DNA from 2 places in the Kitasatospora sp. NPDC048662 genome. Region 2 is predicted to be linked to the other one. Evidence: predicted binding sites of a transcription regulator. Region 2 holds the regulator's gene; the other holds the start of a gene.
What was found. The regulator HspR, encoded in region 2, represses chaperone genes until heat shock. The targets are predictions, from matches to a motif close to TTGAGNNNNNNNNNCTCAA.
Positions count from the first base shown of each region.

Region 1: lon (endopeptidase La) is a predicted target of HspR. The motif match lies at 6,959-6,977, and genes of this name have one in related genera.

Region 1 is NZ_JBVJHA010000002.1:336,849-346,850, forward strand. Features, by position in the region: gene ACZ6R9_RS07460 (inorganic phosphate transporter) at 1-290, shown strand, start outside; gene ACZ6R9_RS07465 (hypothetical protein) at 305-532, shown strand; partial or broken gene ACZ6R9_RS07470 (MDR family MFS transporter) at 616-2,145, opposite strand; gene ACZ6R9_RS07475 (MarR family winged helix-turn-helix transcriptional regulator) at 2,311-2,775, opposite strand; gene ACZ6R9_RS07480 (ABC-2 transporter permease) at 2,883-3,917, shown strand; gene ACZ6R9_RS07485 (GtrA family protein) at 3,943-4,467, opposite strand; gene lon (endopeptidase La) at 4,546-6,936, opposite strand; gene ACZ6R9_RS07495 (rhomboid-like protein) at 7,062-7,751, opposite strand; gene ACZ6R9_RS07500 (response regulator transcription factor) at 8,111-8,845, shown strand; gene ACZ6R9_RS07505 (HAMP domain-containing sensor histidine kinase) at 8,924-10,002, shown strand, end outside.
Region 2 is NZ_JBVJHA010000001.1:823,375-833,376, reverse strand. Features, by position in the region: gene ACZ6R9_RS04060 (LuxR C-terminal-related transcriptional regulator) at 1-447, shown strand, start outside; gene ACZ6R9_RS04055 (helix-turn-helix transcriptional regulator) at 440-1,411, shown strand; gene ACZ6R9_RS04050 (LuxR C-terminal-related transcriptional regulator) at 1,404-2,357, shown strand; gene ACZ6R9_RS04045 (LuxR C-terminal-related transcriptional regulator) at 2,350-3,303, shown strand; gene ACZ6R9_RS04040 (LuxR C-terminal-related transcriptional regulator) at 3,362-4,342, shown strand; gene ACZ6R9_RS04035 (hypothetical protein) at 4,350-4,970, opposite strand; gene ACZ6R9_RS04030 (hypothetical protein) at 5,317-5,478, shown strand; gene ACZ6R9_RS04025 (helix-turn-helix domain-containing protein) at 5,581-6,588, opposite strand; gene ACZ6R9_RS04020 (heat shock protein transcriptional repressor HspR) at 6,793-7,311, opposite strand; gene dnaJ (molecular chaperone DnaJ) at 7,319-8,467, opposite strand; gene grpE (nucleotide exchange factor GrpE) at 8,607-9,197, opposite strand; gene dnaK (molecular chaperone DnaK) at 9,194-10,002, opposite strand, start outside.

The DNA of each region.
Region 1 (10,002 bases), on a different contig from region 2:
GCCTGGGCGGCCCGTCGGGCAAGCTGCGCTGGGGCATGGTCCGCCGCATGGTCTACACCTGGGGCCTGACCCTGCCGGCCGCCGCCGTGGTGTCCGGGCTGGCCGCCCTGATCGCCGACCAGGGCGACTGGGGCGTGGCCGTGGTCGGCGTGGCGCTGGTGCTCGGCGCCGGCTCGATGTGGATGATCTCCCGCCGCCAGCCGGTGCACGCCGACAACGTGAACGACAGCGAGACGGTGGACCTGCCGGTCACCGGCGGCCCGACCGGCCAGACCACCATCGCGGCCTGAGAGGACAACGAACCATGCACATCAAGTGGGCCGCTCTGGCCGAGACCGCGGGCGTCAGCCTGGCCGTCACCCTCGCGGTGGTCACCGTCTTCGCGCTGGGCAACCTGGCGCTCTCCCGCCGCGAGGCGGCCGTCGAAGCGGGCACCGGCAAGGGCGTCCCGGCCTTGGTGGCCGCAGGCGTGTGCTTCGCCGCCTGCGCGGCGGTGGTGCTGTACGGCATCTCGCTGATCGCCGCCAAGTAGCGCCGGGCGAGCAGACACGACGAAGGGCCCCGCCATCCGGCGGGGCCCTTCACGCATGTCGGCAGCGATCAGTCCGTGACCAGTTCCGCGGCCTTGCCGGCCGGGGCGGCGGCCCCGGGGTCGTCACTGGTGGTGCGCAGCGGCACCTCGCGGATGAACAGCACCAGCAGGAAGCCGACCACGGCGAACGGGGCGGCGACCAGGAACACGGTGCCGACGCCGTGCCCGAACGCGTCGGTGACCAGCGGGACGATCCGCCCGGGCAGCGCGTGCAGGTCGGGGATGCCGTCGCCGCCGCCCGCGGGGGCGGGCAGGCCGGCCTTGACGAAGTTCTCCGCCATGTACGAGGCGACCTTGTGCCCCAGCAGCGCGCCGAGCGCGGAGACGCCCATCGCGCCGCCCATGGTGCGGAAGAAGGTGACCACCGAGCTGGCCGCGCCGAGCTCGTGGCGCGGGACGGTGTTCTGCACCGCGAGCACCAGGTTCTGGCTGGTCATGCCGAGTCCGATGCCGGCCACCGCCATGTAGAGCGCGAGCAGCCCGTACGGAGTGTCGGCCCGGGCGGTGCCCATCAGGCCGAGCCCGACGGCGAGCAGCACGGTGCCGCCGACCAGGTAGCCCTTCCACTTGCCGTACTTGGTGATGAGCTTGCCGGCCACGGTGGAGGAGACCGCGAGGCCGAGGATCATCGGCAGGGTGAGCAGGCCGGCCTGGGTCGGGGTCTTCTCCTTGGCGAGCTGGAAGTACTGGCCGAGGAAGGTGGTGGTGCCATACATGCCGACGCCGACGAAGGCGGAGGCCACCGAGGCGAGCGCGACGGTGCGGTGGCGGAACAGGTCGAGCGGGATCAGCGGTTCGGCGGCGCGCTTCTCGACGGCGACGAACAGCCCGGCCAGCGCCAGGCCGCCGAGCACCATCACCGCGGTCTGCCAGGACAGCCAGTCGTAGTTCTTGCCGGCCAGCGAGATCCAGATCATCAGCAGGCTGACGGAGGCGGTGATCAGCACCGCGCCCAGGTAGTCGATCTTCGGCTTGCGGACGGTCTGCTCGGGGAGCTTGAGGGTGCGCTGGAGCACCAGGATGGCGAGCAGGGCGAACGGGACGCCGACGTAGAAGCACCAGCGCCAGCCGAGCCAGGAGGTGTCCACGATGACGCCGCCGATCAGCGGGCCGCCGATGGTGGCGAGCGCGAACACCGCGCCGAAGTAGCCGCTGTAGCGGCCGCGCTCGCGCGGCGGGACCATCGCGGCCAGGCAGATCTGGCCGAGCGCGATCACACCGCCGGCCCCGATGCCCTGCAGGACGCGGCAGAAGATCAGCATGCCGATGCTCTGCGAGAGGCCGGCCAGCGCCGAGGAGAGCACGTAGATCACCATGGCGATCTGGACCAGCAGCTTCTTGCTGACCAGGTCGGAGAGCTTGCCCCAGAGCGGGGTGGCGGCGGTGATCGACAGCAGGGCGGCGGTGACCACCCAGGTGTAGGCGGACTCGCCGCCGTGCAGGTCGGTGAGGATCCGCGGGAGGGCGTTGGAGACGACCGTGGAGGACAGCACGGCCACGAACAGGCCGAGCAGCAGGCCCGAGAGGGCTTCGAGCACTTGGCGGTGGGACATCCGGGTCTGCGGTACTGCCTGGGGGGTCGTCGACATGCGCTTCCTTCGACCGTGAAAAGTTCGTTGCCTCAAGCAACTATACGCGGATAGTTGACTGGGGCAACTTTCTTCAAGCCAAAGTAAAGGGGCTTCCCAAAACCCCAGGTCAGAGCCGGTCAGAGCCGGTCAGATCCCTTCGGTCAGCTCGTTGAACCGCTCCAGCAGCCGCGCGAACTGCTCCAGCTCGCCCACCTCCCACGCCGCCAGCGAAGCCCGGAAGCGCCCCATCCGCACCTCCCGGGCCGCCGCGAACCGCCGCTCGCCCTCCTCGGTCAGCGACACCAGCGAAGCCCGCCGGTCCAGCGGATCGGTCTCCCGGCGCAGCAGCCCCAGCTCCTCGATCGCCCGGATCTGCCGGCTCACCGTGGCCTTGCCCACGCCGAAGTGCAGCCCGATGTCGGTCACCCGGGCCTGCCCGGACTCCCGGATGAACGCGAGCAGCACGTACGCCCCGGCCTCCAGCTCGGGGTGCACCAGGCGGGAGACCTCGGCCGCCCGCGCCCTGCTGCGCCGGAACAGCGTCGCCACCTCGCGCTCGACCGCGAGAAATGCCAGTTCGGCGGCGTTCGGATCCGCCACGGGGTCGTTCATGGCGCTCAGTATCGCGCAGCCTGCATTTTCCCCGGGGCGCAACTGTTTCATGATATTAAGTATCCGATTTGTGTACTGGTACCGGATTGATAGGGAGATGCCCGCACATGGCAGAGCCTGCGAAGGGCTTCGTCAACGAGCTCAAGGACGCGGTGACCCCCCGCGCGTTCTTCCTGGTGGTGGCCGTCCTGCTGCTCCAGCTCGGCTTCATCACCTCGTACGTGGGCGCGCTCCACCAGCCGAAGCCGCACGAGCTGTCGATCGCCGTGGTCGCGCCGCCCGAGATCGCCCCGAAGCTGACCGCCGCCCTGGAGTCCGTCCCGGACAACGCGGTGCGTGCCTCCGTCGAACCCGACGCGGAGACCGCGAAGGCCCGGATCAAGGACCAGAAGATCTACGCGGCCTGGGTGTTCGACCCGGCCGGCACCCAGGACACCCTGCTGGTCGCGGAGGCCCGCGGCCCGGCCGCCTCCGGCGCCGCCGAGCTGATCGTCACCAAGGTGGCGGCCGCCCAGCACCGCACCGTCGAGGTGCAGGACACCATTCCGCTGGCCTCCGGCGACGGCAAGGGCCTGTCCAGCTTCTACCTGGTGGTCGGCTGGTGCGTCGGCGGCTACCTGGTCGCCTCGATCCTCGGCGTCAGCGCCGGCGCCCGTCCCGCCAACGTCCACCGGGCCGGTGTGCGCCTGGGCACCCTGGCGCTGTACTCGGTCGCCGCGGGCCTCGGTGGCACGCTGATCACCGGACCGATCCTGAACGCGCTGCCCGGCTCGATCCTGGCGCTGAGCGCCGTCGGCGCACTGGTGGTGTTCTCGGTCGGCGCGTTCACCATGGCACTGCAGTGTCTGTTCGACGTCATCGGCATCGGCCTGGCCGTGCTGATCTTCGTGGTGCTGGGCAATCCCAGCGCGGGCGGCGTCTACCCGCCGCCGCTGCTGCCCACGTTCTGGCGGGCGATCGGCGAGTGGATCCCGAACGGCGCGGGCACCTCGGCCACCCGCTCCATCGCCTACCTGGGCTCGTCCGCGATGGCGATGCCGCTGACGGTGCTGGCGGTCTGGGCCGCCATCGGCGTCGCGGTCACCTTCGTCGCGGCGTCCCGCCCGCCGGTCGTCGGCCGCCCCGCCCCGACGGAGGCGTGAGCGGCCGTCACGGAAGGGGGCGGGGTCAGACCCGCTCGGTCGCCCGCCCCTGCTCCGCGGTCTTCACCCGTTCCGACAACCGGGTGAACACGTACCGGTTCATCGCCCAGTAGCGGAACACCATCGCCAGCAGGGTGCCCAGGATCATGCCGCTGACGAAGTCGGCGACCTCCTCGGTGAAGTGGCTGACGTGCGGCTGACGCAGCTCGAACACGTAGCGCGAGGCCGCCAGCGGAAGGTTGTTCACACCCACCGCGAGGGCGCTGACCACCACGAACAGCACCGTCTCACGGTGCTTGCCCGCGGCCCGGAACGACCACTGTCGGTTCAGCACGTACGACACGCCGGTCGCGATCACGGTCGCGATGGTCAGCGCGACGATCGGCTTGGTCTTCAGGACGGTCATCTTCAGAGCGAAGTTGATCACCATGGTGAGCAGGAAGCACGTTCCTCCGACCACGAGGAACTTCACCAACTTGCGGTGCTTGACCAGGAACGGACGGAACGACTCCGGCATTGCGGTCAGCGCGCGCTGCGTAGGGGACGGCATGCCGGAAGTCTGCCATGGGCCCGGATCGGCAACCACCGAGGGCCGGGGAGTGGACGCTCCCCGGCCCCTCGGCCGCCGTCAGGCCGCCGCGACCAGCACTTCGGCCGGCTCCAGCGCCAGCCGCAGCACCTCCCGGACATCGGACACGGCGTGCACCGTGAGCCGCTCCAGCACCTCGGCGGGGATGTCGTCCAGATCCGCCTCGTTGCGCTTCGGGATGATCACCGTGGTGACCCCGGCCCGGTCCGCGGCCAGCAGCTTCTGCTTGACCCCGCCGATCGGCAGCACCCGGCCGGTCAGCGACACCTCGCCGGTCATCGCCACATCGGTGCGCACCTTGCGCCCCGACAGCAGCGAGGCCAGCGCCGTGGTCATCGTGATGCCCGCGCTCGGGCCGTCCTTCGGCACCGCGCCGGCCGGCACGTGCAGGTGGATGCCCCGCTCGCGCAGGCCCGTCACCGGCAGCTCCAGCTCGGCACCGCGCGACCGCAGGTAGGAGAGCGCGATGTGCGCCGACTCCTTCATCACGTCGCCCAGCTGCCCGGTCAGCGTCAGCCCGGTCGAGCCGGTCTCCGCGTCCGCCAGCGACGCCTCGATGTACAGGACGTCACCGCCGGCCCCGGTCACCGCCAGTCCGGTCGCCACCCCGGGCACCGCGGTGCGCCGCTCGGCCGGCTCCTGCGCCGACTCCGGCACGTGGTGCGGCCGGCCCAGCAGCTCGCGCAGGTCGTCCGGGCCGATCGCGGCGGGCAGTTCGCGCTCGCCCAGCTCGATCTGCGCCGCGACCTTGCGCAGGATCCGCGCGATCGACCGCTCCAGGTTCCGGACGCCCGCCTCCCGGGTGTACTCGGCGGCGAGCCGGCGCAGCGCCTCCTCGCCCACCGTCAGCTGCTCCGCGGCCAGGCCCGCCTTGGCGAGCTGGCGGGGCAGCAGGTGGTCGCGGGCGATGGCGACCTTCTCGTCCTCGGTGTAGCCGTCCAGCCGGACCAGGTCCATCCGGTCCAGCAGCGGCTCCGGGATCGCCTCCAGCACATTGGCGGTGGCCAGGAACACCACGTCGGACAGGTCGAGCTCGACCTCCAGGTAGTGGTCCCGGAAGGTGTGGTTCTGCGCCGGGTCCAGCACCTCCAGCAGCGCCGCCGCCGGGTCGCCCCGGTAGTCCGAGCCGACCTTGTCGATCTCGTCCAGCAACACCACCGGGTTCATCGTCCCGGCCTCCTTGATCGCCCGGACGATCCGGCCGGGGATCGAGCCCACGTACGTCCGCCGGTGGCCGCGAATCTCCGCCTCGTCCCGGACGCCGCCGAGGGCCACCCGGACGAACGACCGGCCCATCGCCTTCGCCACGGATTCGCCGAGCGAGGTCTTTCCCGTCCCCGGAGGGCCGACCAGGGCCAGCACCGCTCCCCCGCGCCGGCCGCCGATCTGCCCGAGGCCCTGCTCGGCCCGGCGCTTGCGCACCGCCAGGTACTCGACGATCCGGTCCTTCACGTCCGCCAGCCCGTTGTGGTCGGCGTCCAGCACGGCCCGCGCACCGGCCAGGTCGTACGAATCCTCGGAGCGCTCGTTCCACGGCAGCTCCAGCACGGTGTCCAGCCAGGTGCGGATCCACGAGCCCTCGGGCGACTGGTCACTGGAACGCTCCAGCTTGTCGACCTCCTTGAGCGCCGCCTCCCGCACCTTCTCCGGCAGCTCCGCCGCCTCCACCCGCGCCCGGTAGTCGTCCTCCGAACCTGCCTCACCGTTCAGCTCGGCCAGCTCCTTGCGGACGGCCTCCAGCTGGCGGCGCAGCAGGAACTCCTTCTGCTGCTTGGCGACGCCCTCCTCGACGTCCTTGCGGATGGTGTCGTTGACCTCCTCCTCCGCGAGGTGCTCGCGCAGCAGCCCCAGCGCGTACTCCAGCCGGGCCGGACGGTCGGCCTCCAGCAGCACCTTCAGCTTCTGCTCGGCGGTGGCGAACGGCGCGTACCCGATGTTGTCCGCGAGCTCGCCGATGTCCTCGATCGCGGCCACCCGGTCGACGATCTGCCACGCTCCGCGCTTGCGCAGCCACTTGGTGGACAGCGCCTTGTACTCCTTGACCAGCTCGGCCGCGCGGCCCGCCACCGGCAGCCCGGCGTCCGACTCCTGGAACGGCGTGGTCTCCACCCACAGCGCCGCCCCCGGCCCGGTCGTCCCCCGGCCGATCCGCACCCGGCGCACGGCCCGCACCAGCGCCGCCGGATCCCCGTCCGCCAGCCGCCCGACCTGCTCGACCGTCGCCAGCGCTCCCACCGCCGCGTACGACCCGTCCAGCCGCGGCACCAGCAGCACCTGCGGCTTGCCCCCGTTGCTCCCCGCCCTGGCCGCCTCCACGGCGGCCCTCACCTCCGGATCCGAAAGCTCCAGCGGAACCACCATGCCAGGGAGCACCACCTCGTCGTCGAGGGGCAGCACGGGCAGAGTGAGCGGAACGGACGTCGATGCCATGATCTCTCCCCAGTCAGTGAAGTTGAGCTGACCTGACTAAGGTTTGCGACACCTCAATTGTTCCCCGCCGGCTGTTCACTCCGAGAGAAACTCCCCCGGAGGATCGCAGCACCCTCAATGACCTGCTACGAAGCAGCAGTCGCGGCCTTCCAGGCCCTGGCCCGCTCCGGCCCGCGCGGCCCCCGGCCCCGCCTCAGCCACGGCCACAGCCCGACTCCGAGCAGCAACGCGGCGGGGTGCCCGACCGAAGTCACCAGATCGGGGTCGGACAGCAACTGGTGTCCGATCAACGCCAGCCCCGCCCCCAGCGCGAGGGCCCGCCCCGGCCGCGGCAGCAGCCCGGCCAGCCCGCCGAGAGAGGCCAGCACTCCGTAACTGACCCCGATGTCCATCGCGTCCAGCACATCGGGCCCTGCCGCCCCCCCCGCCACAGTGGCGACAGCCACCCCCTGCGAGAGCAGCGTCGCCCCGATGTGCCCGGCTCCGAAGACGCCGAGGGCACGGAGTCCCCCGGCCCGCCGTTCAAGAGGTGCGACGGTGAAGAGGAAGGCCCAGAAGTAGGGCGCCCACACCGAGCCGGCGACCCACAGGCCGCTGCCGATGAGGGAGACCACGGGGTGGACGAGCAGGTTGTGCGCGTCGGTGGAGGACACCGACTGGAGCCGGTGCACCGTCTCGGGGTCGCCGAAGCGGGCGTAGAGCGTGGTGCCGAGCAGCAGGGCGAGGTAACCGAGCGCGAACGGGTTCGTTCGCGGGGTGGGGACGGCCCGCAGGCCGGGGCGGATCAGCCGTCGTCGCAGTGCCGCGCTGGTCATCGTGCCTCCCGAACGCCTCGTCGGCCCCACGATACGGGTGGCAGGTGAGAGGTGTCTGGGTAAGTCCTGTGAAGACCGCTGTCCGTGCATATGCCGCTCGCACACGTACCGTTACAGGTCGCAAGTGCTTTGGGTAAGGTACTGGCCCGTGCCCGTCCGAACGGGGACCTGCCAAGCATGACGGTGCGCGGCCGGAATCCTCCGGTCGGCCCCGCCCGGGCGGGTGCGGCGTCCGTACGCTGCCAGGTGCAGCACCGGCGGGCGGGGCAACAGCCCACGACGGAACAAGACGACTACGACGCGGAGCCCGCTGTCCCCACAGGCGGCCGGCCCGCAGCCCTGGGGGCGGTGGCGTGACCGTGACAGAGATCCAGCAAGAGACGATCAGCAGTGGGCCGGTGGGTACCCAGCGACGGGTGCTCGTCGTGGAGGACGAGCCGACCATCGCGGAGTCGATCGCGGCGCGGCTGGGAGCCGAGGGCTTCAAGGTGGCGGTGGCCCACGACGGGCCGGGCGCGGTGGACGGGTTCCACACCTGGCAGCCCGACCTGGTGGTGCTCGACATCATGCTGCCGGGCTTCGACGGCCTGGAGGTGTGCCGCCGGATCCAGGCCCAGCGCCCGGTGCCGGTGCTGATGCTGACCGCACGGGACGACGAGACGGACCTGCTGGTCGGTCTGGGCGTCGGCGCGGACGACTACATGACCAAGCCGTTCTCGATGCGCGAGCTCGCGGCCCGGGTGAACGTGCTGCTGCGCCGGGTGGAGCGCGCCCAGCAGGCGGCCCGCACTCCGGCTCTCGGCAGCCTGCGTTTCGGCGAACTGGAGATCGACCACGTGCAGCGCCGGGTCCGGCTGGGTTCGGGCGACGTGCACCTGACGCCGACCGAGTTCGACCTGCTGGCCTGCCTGGCCGCGCAGCCGCGCGCCGTGCTGACCCGCGAGCAGCTGCTGGCCGAGGTGTGGGACTGGACCGACGCGTCCGGCACCCGCACGGTGGACAGCCACGTGAAGGCGCTGCGCCGGAAGATCGGCGCCAGCTGGATCCGCACGGTGCACGGCGTGGGCTACGCGCTGGAGGCTCCGCTGTCCTGACCGGGCGCCGCCGGTCCGGGCCTCCGGGGGGCCCGCGCGGCGGTCCGGTCGTGCACGGGGGACGAGTTCTGGGGACACATGACTTTTCCACAGCAACGCAACGGGGAATCCGAGCCGACCCCGCGGCCCCCGCTGGCAGTGCGCGCCGCGCGCCGGGTGTGGGCCGACATCCGCCCGTTCGATCCGGTGCGCTCGGTCAAGGGCAAGCTGGCGATGCTGGTGGTGGTCTCGGTGGTGCTGGCCACCGGCATGGTGGTGGTGGCGATCCGCTCGGAGACCCAGATCCGCATCATCATGATCTTCTCGCTGATCGCCTCGCTGCTGTTCATGCAGTTCCTGGCGAACGGTCTGACCGCGCCGCTGCGGGACATGACGGCGGCGGCCCGGTCGATGGCCGAGGGCGACTACACCGCCCGGGTGAACGTCTCCTCCCGGGACGAGATCGGCGAGCTGGCCGACACCTTCAACCGGATGGCGGGCGACCTGGAGGCCGCCGACCGGCACCGCCGCGAGCTGATCGCCAACGTCTCGCACGAACTGCGCACGCCGATCGCGGCCCTGCGCGGCCTGCTGGAGAACGTGGTGGACGGCGTGGTGAAGCCGGATCCGAAGAACCTGGGCACCGCGCTGGAGCAGACCGAGCGCCTGGGCCGGCTGGTCACCCACCTGCTGGACCTGTCGAAGCTCGACGACGGCGTGGTCCCGCTGGACTGCCGCCCGTTCCAGGTGCGGGAGTTCCTGGACGGCGTGCTGCGGGGCGTGACGGTGGACGGCGCGACGGCGGGCGGCGCGTACGCCCGGCGCGAAGACGTGCGGCTGGCGCTCGATGTGCAACCGGCCGACCTGTCGGCGGTGGCGGACGCGGAACGGCTGCACCAGGTGGTGGCCAATCTGGTGGACAACGCCTGCAAGCACTCGCCGGCCGGCGGCACCGTGACGGTGCGGGCCCGGGGGGCGGAGGACGGCGGGTTGCTGCTGGAGGTGGAGGACCAGGGCCCGGGCATTCCGGTCGCCGACCGGGAGCGGGTGTTCGAGCGGTTCGGCCGCAGCGGTTCGCCGACCGCGCTCGGCCCGGGCAGTGACGGCGGGACCGGCCTGGGTCTGGCCATCGCCCGTTGGGCGGTGGATCTGCACGGCGGACGGATCCGGGTGGCGGA
Region 2 (10,002 bases):
GTCGCGCTCACCGAGGAGAGCGCCGTCCGGCACGCCACCGCGATGGCCGAGCAGGGCGCCCAACTGCGGGTCCTGGACGAGCCGTTCCTGCGCGTGATCGTCATCGACCGGCGGATCGCCGTGATCCCCGCCGCCGACGACCACAGCCGCGCCGCCTTCGTCGAGGACCCCGCCGCCATCGCCTACCTGGTGGCCGGCTTCGAACGCGACTGGGCCCGGGCCGACCAGGTCCACTGGAACAGCCTCGACGGCCGCACCCTCACCCGCACCGTCACCCACCGGGTCGGCCGGATGCTCGCCCAGGGCCTCACCCAGCGCGCCGTCGCCACCCGGCTCGGCCTGTCCGAACGCACCGTGGCCGGCCACATCTCCCGGCTGCGCGAACTGCACAACGCCCAAACCCTGTTCCAGCTCGGCTGGTTGATGAGAGGCGGCGGACGTGGCTGACCCCGCCCCCGGACCTCCACCGGTCGACGACCTCGCCCAACGCCTCTACCTGAAGATCCTCGACGTCGGCGGCCGGATCGCCGCCGACCGGATCACCGACCCGCAGCGGCCCGCGCTCGCCGAACTGCTGCGCACCGGCCTGCTGGTCTCCGACGGCCTGGACGGCGCCTACCTGGCCGTCGATCCGCGCTTCGTCGCCGAGCGCCTCGGTGCCGGGATGAACACCGAGGCCGCCCGCCTGCTCAACCGCGCCGAATGCCTGCCCGGCCGCCTCGACCCGCTGATCACCGCCTACGAGAGCCACTCCCGCCCGATCGAACCCGCCGGCTGCGACATCCAGGTGATCGGCCGCGACCACATCCGGCGGCGGATCGCCCAACTCGCCGCCGACTGCCGCGAGGAGGCCCTCACCACCCAGCCCGGAGAGGTCCCCCCGGGCGTCCTGGACGCCTCGCTGCACCAGGAGCTCCCGGTGCTGCGGCGCGGCTGCCGGATCCGCGCCCTGTACCGGCCCGGCATGCTCGCCGACCCCGCCGCGATCCGCTACGCCGCCGCCTTCACCGAGGCCGGCGGTGAGATCCGGCTGCTCGACGAACCCTTCCAGCGCGCCATGGTCTTCGACCGCTGCACCGCCGTCGTCCCCGCCGCCGAGGACCACAGCCGGGCCGCGCTGATCCTCGACTCCGCCACCGTCGCGATGATCGTGGCCGGCTTCGAACGCGACTGGGGCCGCGCCGAACGCGTCCGCTGGGACCTGCTGCTGGACACCGCCCCCACCCGCACCGCCGCCGACCAGGTCGCCCGGCTGCTCGCCACCGGCCTCACCCAGCGCGCCATCGCCACCCGCCTCGGCCTGTCCGAACGCACCGTCGCCGCCCACATCTCCCGCCTGCGCGACCAGCACGGCGCCGACACCCTCTTCCAGCTCGGCTGGCTGATGCGCGGGGGCGAGGACCGTGACTGAACCGGACACCGTCCCCCCGACCGAGGCCGAACGGGCGCTCTACCTCGCGGTCCTGAGGGCCGGCCGGGTCTCGCTGCGCGAGGTGGTGGAACAGGACGCGCACGCGGCCGCCCGGCTGCTGGAGCTGGGGCTGCTGGAGCACTACGTGGTGGACGGCTGGGTGGCGGCCGTCAGCCCGCGCGTGGTCGGCACCCGGCTGGGCGCCACCCTGCGGGAGCACGGCACCGGCCTGCTCGCCCGGGCCGACCGGACGGCGGCCGGCTTCGACGAGCTGGCCGAGTCCTACGACGCCGCGCAGCGGCGCACCGAACCGGTCGCCGGGATCGCCCACCTGGCCAGCGTCCAGCAGGTCCGGCTCCGCCTGCTGGAGATCGAGGCCGCCTACCGGGAGGAGGGCCTGGCCGCCCAGCCGGGACCGCGCCCTCCCGAGTTCCTGGAGGACAGCTCCCGGCTGCACAAGGCGCTGGCCCGCGGAGCCGTCATCGACATCCTCTACCAGCCACTCACCCGGCACGCCCCGCACACCGTCGCCTACGCGGCCGAGGCCACCGGCTGGGGCGTGCGCCTGCGGGTCCTGGACGAGCCGTTCGCCCGAATGATGATCTTCGACCGGCGGGTGGCGGTCATCTCCGCGTCCACCGAGACCCTCGCCGCCGCCTTCATCGAGGACCCCGCCGTGGTGGACCACCTGGTCGCCGTCTTCCAGCGCGACTTCGCCCGCGCCGTCCGGGTCCCCTGGCGCGACCTGGCGGGCCAACAGCTCCCCGAAACCCCCCGCCGGATCGGCGAACTGCTCGCCACCGGCCTCACCCAGCGCGCCGTCGCCTCCCGCCTGGGCCTGTCCGAACGCACCGTCGCCGCCCACATCGCCCGCCTGCGCGAGCGCTACGACGCGGAGACGCTGTTCCAGCTCGGCTGGCTGATGCGGGACGGCGCGCGTGGCTGACCGGCTGCCGGACGAGCACGAGCGGGCGCTGTACCGCCACGTGCTGGAGCAGGGCGGGCAGGTGATGTTCCGTGAGGCGATGCAGCAGAACGCCGCCGCCACCCTGCGGCTGATCGAACTCGGCCTGCTGATCCATGACGCCGTCGACGAGTCGCTGAGCGCCGTCAACCCCCGTGCGCTGGCCGACCGGCTGAGCGCCGGCCTGCGGGAGGCGGCGATCCGCACGCTGGCGAGCTCGCAGCGGGCCCCGGCCCAGCTGGAGGACCTGGTGCACGCCTACGACCAGGCCCCGCGCCGCCCCGACCGGTCGCACGCGGTGGAGCGGGTGAACCACCGTCTGCAGATCCGGCACCGGATCATGCAGATCGAGTCCGAGATGCACGAGGAGACGATCGCCGCCCAGCCCGGCGGCGCCCGCCCGGTCGGGCAGATGCGGCAGGCCCTGACGCGTTCGCTGGACTTCCTGGCCCGGGGCATCGCCCTGCGCACCCTCTACCAGCCGGGCGCGCTCACCGATCCGCCGACCGCCGACTACGCCGCGACGGTCTCGGCCGCCGGCGAGCGGATCCGGGTCCTGGACGAGCCGTTCCGAAAGATGCTGATCTTCGACCGGCGGATCGCCATCATCAGCGCCTCACCGGACGACAACCAGGCCGCCTTCGTCGAGGACCCGGCCGTCCTGGCCACCCTGATCGACCTGTTCGAGCGGGACTGGACACGCGCCGCCCGGATCGACTGGCACGCCCTGGCCGGCCGCCCGCGCGGCACCGGCGTCCCGAAAGAGGTCGGCACCCTGCTCGCCCAGGGCCTCACCCAGCGCGCCATCGCCTCCCGGCTCGGCCTGTCGGAACGGACGGTGGCCGCCCACATCGCCCGGCTGCGCGAGCTCTACGATGCGGAGACCCTGTTCCAGCTCGGCTGGCAGCTGCGCGGAGCGCCTCAATGACCGATCGGAACCGACCGCCCGGGCGCCGCACCGGAGCGGCCCGGAAGGAGTGGGACCTGTGAGCGAGCCGAACGGAGCCGCCCTGCCGACCGGGCCCGAGCGGCGGCTGTACCAGCAGATCCTGGACCAGGGCGGCCGGGTGGCCTTCCGCGAGGCGGTCGAACAGGACTCGGCGGGGGTGCTGCGGCTGCTGGAACTCGGGCTGCTGGCGCACGACGTGGCCGACCAGTCGCTGACGGCGGTCAACCCCCGCACGGTCGGCGACCGGATCAGCGCCGAACTCCGCGCCGAGGGCACCCGGATGCTGCTGCGCGCCGAGGAGATGCCCGCCCTGCTGGAGGACCTCACCCGCGCCTACGACGCCACCCCGCGCCGCGCGGACCGCTCCAGCGTGGTGCAGCACGTCGAACGCACCGACCGGATCCGGGAGCGGGTGCGGGAGCTGGAGAGCGAGGCGGCCGAGGAGGTGCTCGCCCTGCACCCCGGCGGGATGCTCCCGGGCGACCTCCAGGCCGACTCCCTGGAGCGCGTCCGCTGCTTCCTGACCGGCGGCGCCGTGCTGCGCACGGTCTACGAGCCGGCCGCGCTGCTCGACGAGGCCACGGTGCGCTGGGCGGAGGCCGTCACCGGGTGGGGCGGACGGTTCCGCACGCTGAGCGAGCCGTTCAGCCGGATGACGATCTACGACCGCCGGGTCGCCGTCGTCCCGGCGGCGGCGGACAACTCCAGCGCCGCGCTGGTCGAGGACCCGGCGGTGGTCGCGTTCCTGGTCGCCGCCTTCGAGCGGGACTGGGAGCGGGCCGAGCGGGTCCGCTGGCGCTCGGCCGACCGCGAGTGCGAGAGCGTCGTCCCGGTCCACGAACAGGTCGGCCGCCTGCTCGCCCAGGGGCTGACGCAGCGTTCGATCGCCTCCCGCCTCGGGCTGTCGGAGCGGACCGTGGCGGGTCACATCTCCCGGCTGCGCGAACTGCACGACGCGGAGACGCTGTTCCAACTGGGCTGGCAGATGCGGGCGTCCGAAGGCCCGGCGGCGGGCTGACCGGCCGTCAGCCGGTGGCGATCTCCGGGGACCAGAAGCCGTACGGGCCGGCGTGCTCGCGGCGCGTCCGCGGGAACTGCTCGCCCGGTGCGGTCCAGAAGCCGCTGCGCAGCGACAGCGCCATGCCGGCCCAGTCCAGCGCGGTCTCCACGGTGTGGTGCAGCGCCTCCTGCGACCAGGTGTCGTCGAACACCAGCGGCAGCACGGGGGAGACCTGCTCGATGGTGGCGATCAGCGGGTTGTGGGTGATCGCCTCGTCCACCAGCAGCACGATCGGCTTGCGCAGCGCCGACGCCCAGCCCAGCTCCAGGCTGACCCCGGCGGACAGCGGGGCACCGACGTACGCGAACACCAGGTCCGCGCTCTGCATCGCCCGGAAGTCCGAGGGCACGCGCTGCTCCGGCGCCCGGCCGGCCACCGTCCACGCGTCGCTGTGGTGGGCGCTGTACACCGCGGCCCCGCTGCGCAGCAGCGTGCTCCGCAGGGTGGTCAGCCTGGTGCGGCTGGCCAGCGTCACCACGCTGTCCGCCGGCCCGGTCAGCCGCATCAGGGGTGCGGCGAGGAAGACCCGTGCGCGCCGCCCTTCGCTGCTCGCGGACGTCTGGTGCTGCAGTTCGGACTCTCTCATCTGTCAGCTCCGGGGACAGGCCGTCCGGATGATCGAGTGCCGGCGGCGGTGTGGTCAGTGGCTGCTCAAGCTGAAGCTTGGGGTGCATTGTTGAACTGGGAATTGATGGTGCATTGGCAAGTGTGGTCGGCTTGCCGGCCCATTGAGAGCGAACTGATCGTCCATCGTGACCTGCGGTTGCGTCCAGGGTTGTCCGGTGGCATGTGGATGCCTGGCAGCGAGATGACGCACCGGGGCAGCCTGGCCTCTTGGCGGAGTTGAGCGAACTGCGGCACTATTGGTGCCGATTGAGCCTCGAATTCGGTTCAACGACAAGAACGGGGACAGGGGAGGTTGTATGTCTCGCATGAGGCGTTTTGTCCGGAAGGCACTGATTCCGCTGGCAGTCGGCGCGGCGGTTCTGGCCGGTGTCGCGCTCAGCGGTTCCAACACGGGAACGGCGGCGGAAAACGGCGCCGTCGCGAAGGCGTCCACGGCGGCTTCCGCTCTGGACATCGGCTGGGCCTGAGTCATTCGGTGTGCTTGTGGCGTCCCGGACAGGGGACCGAGTCCGGCGGCCGATAAGGCCGTACGGATGCCGGGATGACCACAAGACCGGGGGCGCGTCCGATCACTCGCCCGGGAGCTGGGAGGCGGCCGACGCCTGGGCGAGTACGTAACCGAGCTGGAAGAGGGAGTCGACGTTGTAGTCCTCCCGCATTTCCGCGATATGGCGTGCCAGAGTTCGTTCGCTGATGCCGAGCCGTCGCGCTATGACGCGGTGGTTCGTGCCCGCCAGTAGCAGTTCGATAATGGTCTGGCGCAGCCGTGAAACCACCTGTTGGGGTACGGAGCGATCGCCGTCGAAGGTGAGCGCCCGGTTCCAACTCGGTTCGAAAACGGCGTCCGTGAGATAGGCGGCGATGGCCGGTTCGTGGATGAACGCCGCCAGGCCCATGTCGTCGCCCACCGGGATGACGGCGAGGCGGCGGTCGAGCACGATCAGCCGGCCGTACGGCTCGTCGAGCGTGCGGTACTGCCCGCCGGCCTTGGTCAGCTTGGCGACGTAATCGCGGGTGGGCTGATGGTAGCGGGTGCTCGCGTGGTAGATGGTGCGCATCGTGGTGCCGCGGCTCAGGCTGCTGAGATCGCGCTCGAAGGTGGCATCCAGCAATTCCGGCGGGCGGGGGCCACCGGGCTGGAGGGCGAGCGCCTCCTTCATTCCGGAATCGACGTACTGCTGGATCTTCTGATTGATGAGCACCTTCCCGCGGACGTACTCGATCGAGCCGCCGAGGTCGGCGGGCGAGTGGTACGCCTGGAAAAGGTCGTGGAATTCGGTCGGCAGGGAAATCGTCCGGGACAGCAGGTCCAAAGCCTGTCGTTGCCAGGTATTTGCCAAACCGGCGGCGAGCTGGGTCGGGTCGACTGCGATCAGATGGCCGGCCTCGGTGGTGTCCGGAACCAGCAGTCCGAGTCCGACGAGTTCGGCCAATGCCGCCGCTTCCACCGGGTCGGCGGCTGATTGCGGGTGCTGCCCGCCGGCCCGGACCACCCTCAGGTACAGGTCACGGGCTTCCGCGGTCAGGACCGTGGTCGTCCCCGCCGCCACGGAGCCGAATGGAGCCTTTCCACTCATTTGCGGCTCCTCGCCGTCGCTTCGATCACACCGGGGATCCTCCTTGTCAGGATTCCAGGCGGCAAGTCTTTTGTCGAAGAGCTGGAGGGACGGCCCGGTCCGACCCTCCGGATTCGATCCAGGGGAACTCTCTCACGGAACCGCGAACCGCCGGCACCCCGCGTCGGATCGGGGTGCCGGCGGTCGGTGACCGGAGGGCCGGATTCAGCGCTTGGGACGCCAGACCACCAGCGCGCTGGACTGCTGGACCTGCTGGTAGGGCACCAGGTCGCGGCGGTAGGAGGCGTGCACGGCGGCCTCGCGCTGCTGGAGCGTGGCGGCGGCGCCCTCCAGGGCGTCGACCAGCTCGGAGACCCGGGACTGCAGCGCGGCGACCTGGTTCTCCAGTTCGATGATCCGCTTGATTCCGGCCAGGTTGATGCCCTCGTCCTGGGAGAGCCGCTGGACCTCGCGCAGCTGCTGGATGTCGCGGGCGGAGTAGCGCCGCCCGCGCCCGGCGGTGCGGTCGGGGCAGACCAGGCCGAGCCGGTCGTACTGGCGCAGGGTCTGCGGGTGCAGACCGGAGAGCTCGGCGGCCACCGAGATCACGTAGACCGGGGTGTCCTCGGTGAGGATGTACGTCGGCGGGCCGGCGGGGCGGCGGCCCGCGCCGGGCAGGCCCTCGCCGATGCCGGCGCCGATCCGGCCCTCGGCGCCGCGCGGGCTGTCGGGGTGGGGACTCATCGGGGTCTCACGCTCCCTCCGCCGCCTTGAACAGGGCGGCTCGCGGGTCGTCCGAGGCGGTGGCCTCGCGGTACTGCTCCAGTGCGCTCAGGGCGTCGCCGCTGACGATCTTGGGTACGGCGACCTCGACAGTGACCAGCAGATCTCCACGGGTGCCGTCCTTGCGGGTGGCGCCCTTGCCGCGGGCCCGCATGGTCAGGCCGTTGGCGCTGCCCGGGGGCAGCTTGAGCTTCACGGCCGGTCCGTTCAGGGTCGGCACCTCGATGGTGCCGCCGAGTGCGGCCTCGGGGAAGCTGACCGGCACCGTCACGGTGAGGTTGTCACCCTTGCGCCCGAACACCGGGTGCGAGTCGACGTGCACAGTGACGTACAGGTCGCCGGGCTGGCCGCCGCGCTCGCCCTGGGCGCCCTTGCCCTTGAGCCGGATGCGCTGGTTGTCCTGCACGCCGGCCGGGATCCGGACCTGCATGGTGCGGGCCGAGGAGGCCCGGCCGCTGCCGTGGCAGACGGTGCACGGGTCGTCGACGATCATGCCGCGGCCCTTGCAGTCCCGGCAGGGCTCGGAGAGCGCGAACGCGCCCTGGCCCCGGCTGACGGTGCCCGCGCCGACGCAGGTCGGGCAGACCCGGGGGGTGGTACCGGTCTTGGCGCCGGTGCCGGCGCAGGCCCGGCAGGCGGCCTGGGAGGTCATCCGCAGCGGCACCGTCGCGCCGTCCACGGCCTCCTCGAAGTTCAGGGTGACCTCGGTCTCGACGTCCGCGCCGCGGCGCGGCTGCGCGGTCTGCCGGCCGCCGCGGTTGAACAGGCCGCCGAACACGTCGCCGAGCCCGCCGCTGCCGCCGGCCCCGCCGTTGAACAGGTCGCCGAAGTCGAAGCCGCCGGCGCCGCCCGCGCCGCCGCCCGGCCGGAAGCCGCCGCCGGCGAACAGCGAGCGCGCCTCGTCGTACTCCTTGCGGCGCTTCTCGTCGGAGAGCACGTCGTACGCCTCGGAGATGTCCTTGAACCGCTCCTCGGCCTTGGCATCGCCCTTGTTGGCATCCGGGTGGAACTCCCGGGCCAGCTTGCGGTAGGTCTTCTTGATCTCGGCGGCGGTGGCGTCCTTGGGCACGCCGAGGACCTTGTAGTAGTCCTTCTCCACGTAGTCCTTAGCGCTCATGGCCTTTGACCGCCACCTCCCGTAATCAATCCTGAAGTCTGTTGGTGAAGCGTGCTGTTGTGCAGAGCCGTAATACGGCGCTGCGGAGCCGGCCGCCGTACTGGACGACGTACGACTCCGCAGCGCTCAGGGACTCTACTCAGCTGTCGGACGAGCCGTCAGCCTTGTCGCCGTCCGGTTCGCCGGCGGTCTGGGTGCCCGGCTGGGGCTCCGCGACCGCGACCATCGCCGGGCGGATGATCCGCTCGCCGATCCGGTACCCGGGCTGGAGGATCTGCACGCAGGTGTCCTCCGTGACGTCCGACGAGTAGCTGTGCATCAGCGCCTCGTGGATGGTCGGGTCGAAGGGCTCGCCCTCCTTGCCGAACTGCTGCAGCCCGAGCTTGGCGACGACCGTCTCCAGCGACTCGGCGACGGACTTGAAGCCACCCGTCACCTCGCCGTGCTCGCGGGCCCGGCCGATGTCGTCCAGCACCGGGATCAGCGACTCCACGATGCTGGAGACCGCGATCTCCCGGACGGTGGCCCGGTCGCGCTCGACCCGCTTGCGGTAGTTCTGGTACTCCGCCTGGAGACGCTGAAGGTCGGCGGTGCGTTCAACGGCCTCGCGCTTGGCGGCGGCCAGCTCCTCGGCACCCGCGCCCGCGACAGCCTCTTCGGCGGCCTTCAGCACGGCTTCCTCGGCGGCGGAGTCGTCGCCGGGCTGCTCGCCCTGCGGCTTCTCCGTCATGCCACACCGCCCTTGGGCTTCTCGTCGTCGACGATCTCGGCGTCGACCACGTCGTCGTCCTTGGCGCCGGCCTCGCCGGCACCGGCCGCACCGGTGGCCGCACCCGCGCCGTCGGCCTGCGCGTACAGCGCCGCGCCGAGCTTCTGGGCGGTGGTGGAGACCTTCTCGGTGGCGGTGCGGATGGCCGCGATGTCCTCGCCCTTGAGGGCTTCCTTGAGCTCGCCGATGGCGGACTCGACCTCGGTCTTGACGTCGGCCGGGAGCTTGTCGGCGTTGTCGGCGATGAACTTCTCGGTCGAGTAGACGAGCTGCTCGCCCTGGTTGCGGGTCTCCACGGCCTCGCGGCGCTTGTGGTCCTCCTCCGCGTAGCGCTCGGCCTCCTCGCGCATGCGGTTGACCTCGTCCTTCGGCAGCGAGGAGCCGCCGGTGACGGTCATCTTCTGCTCCTTGCCGGTGCCGAGGTCCTTCGCGGCCACGTGCATGATGCCGTTGGCGTCGATGTCGAAGGTGACCTCGATCTGCGGCAGGCCGCGAGGGGCCGGCGGCAGGCCGGTCAGCTCGAACATGCCGAGCTTCTTGTTGTACGCCGCGATCTCGCGCTCGCCCTGGTAGACCTGGATCTGCACGGAGGGCTGGTTGTCCTCGGCGGTGGTGAAGATCTCGGAGCGCTTGGTCGGGATCGTGGTGTTGCGCTCGATCAGCTTCGTCATGATGCCGCCCTTGGTCTCGATGCCCAGGGACAGCGGGGTGACGTCGAGCAGCAGGACGTCCTTGACCTCGCCCTTCAGCACACCGGCCTGCAGGG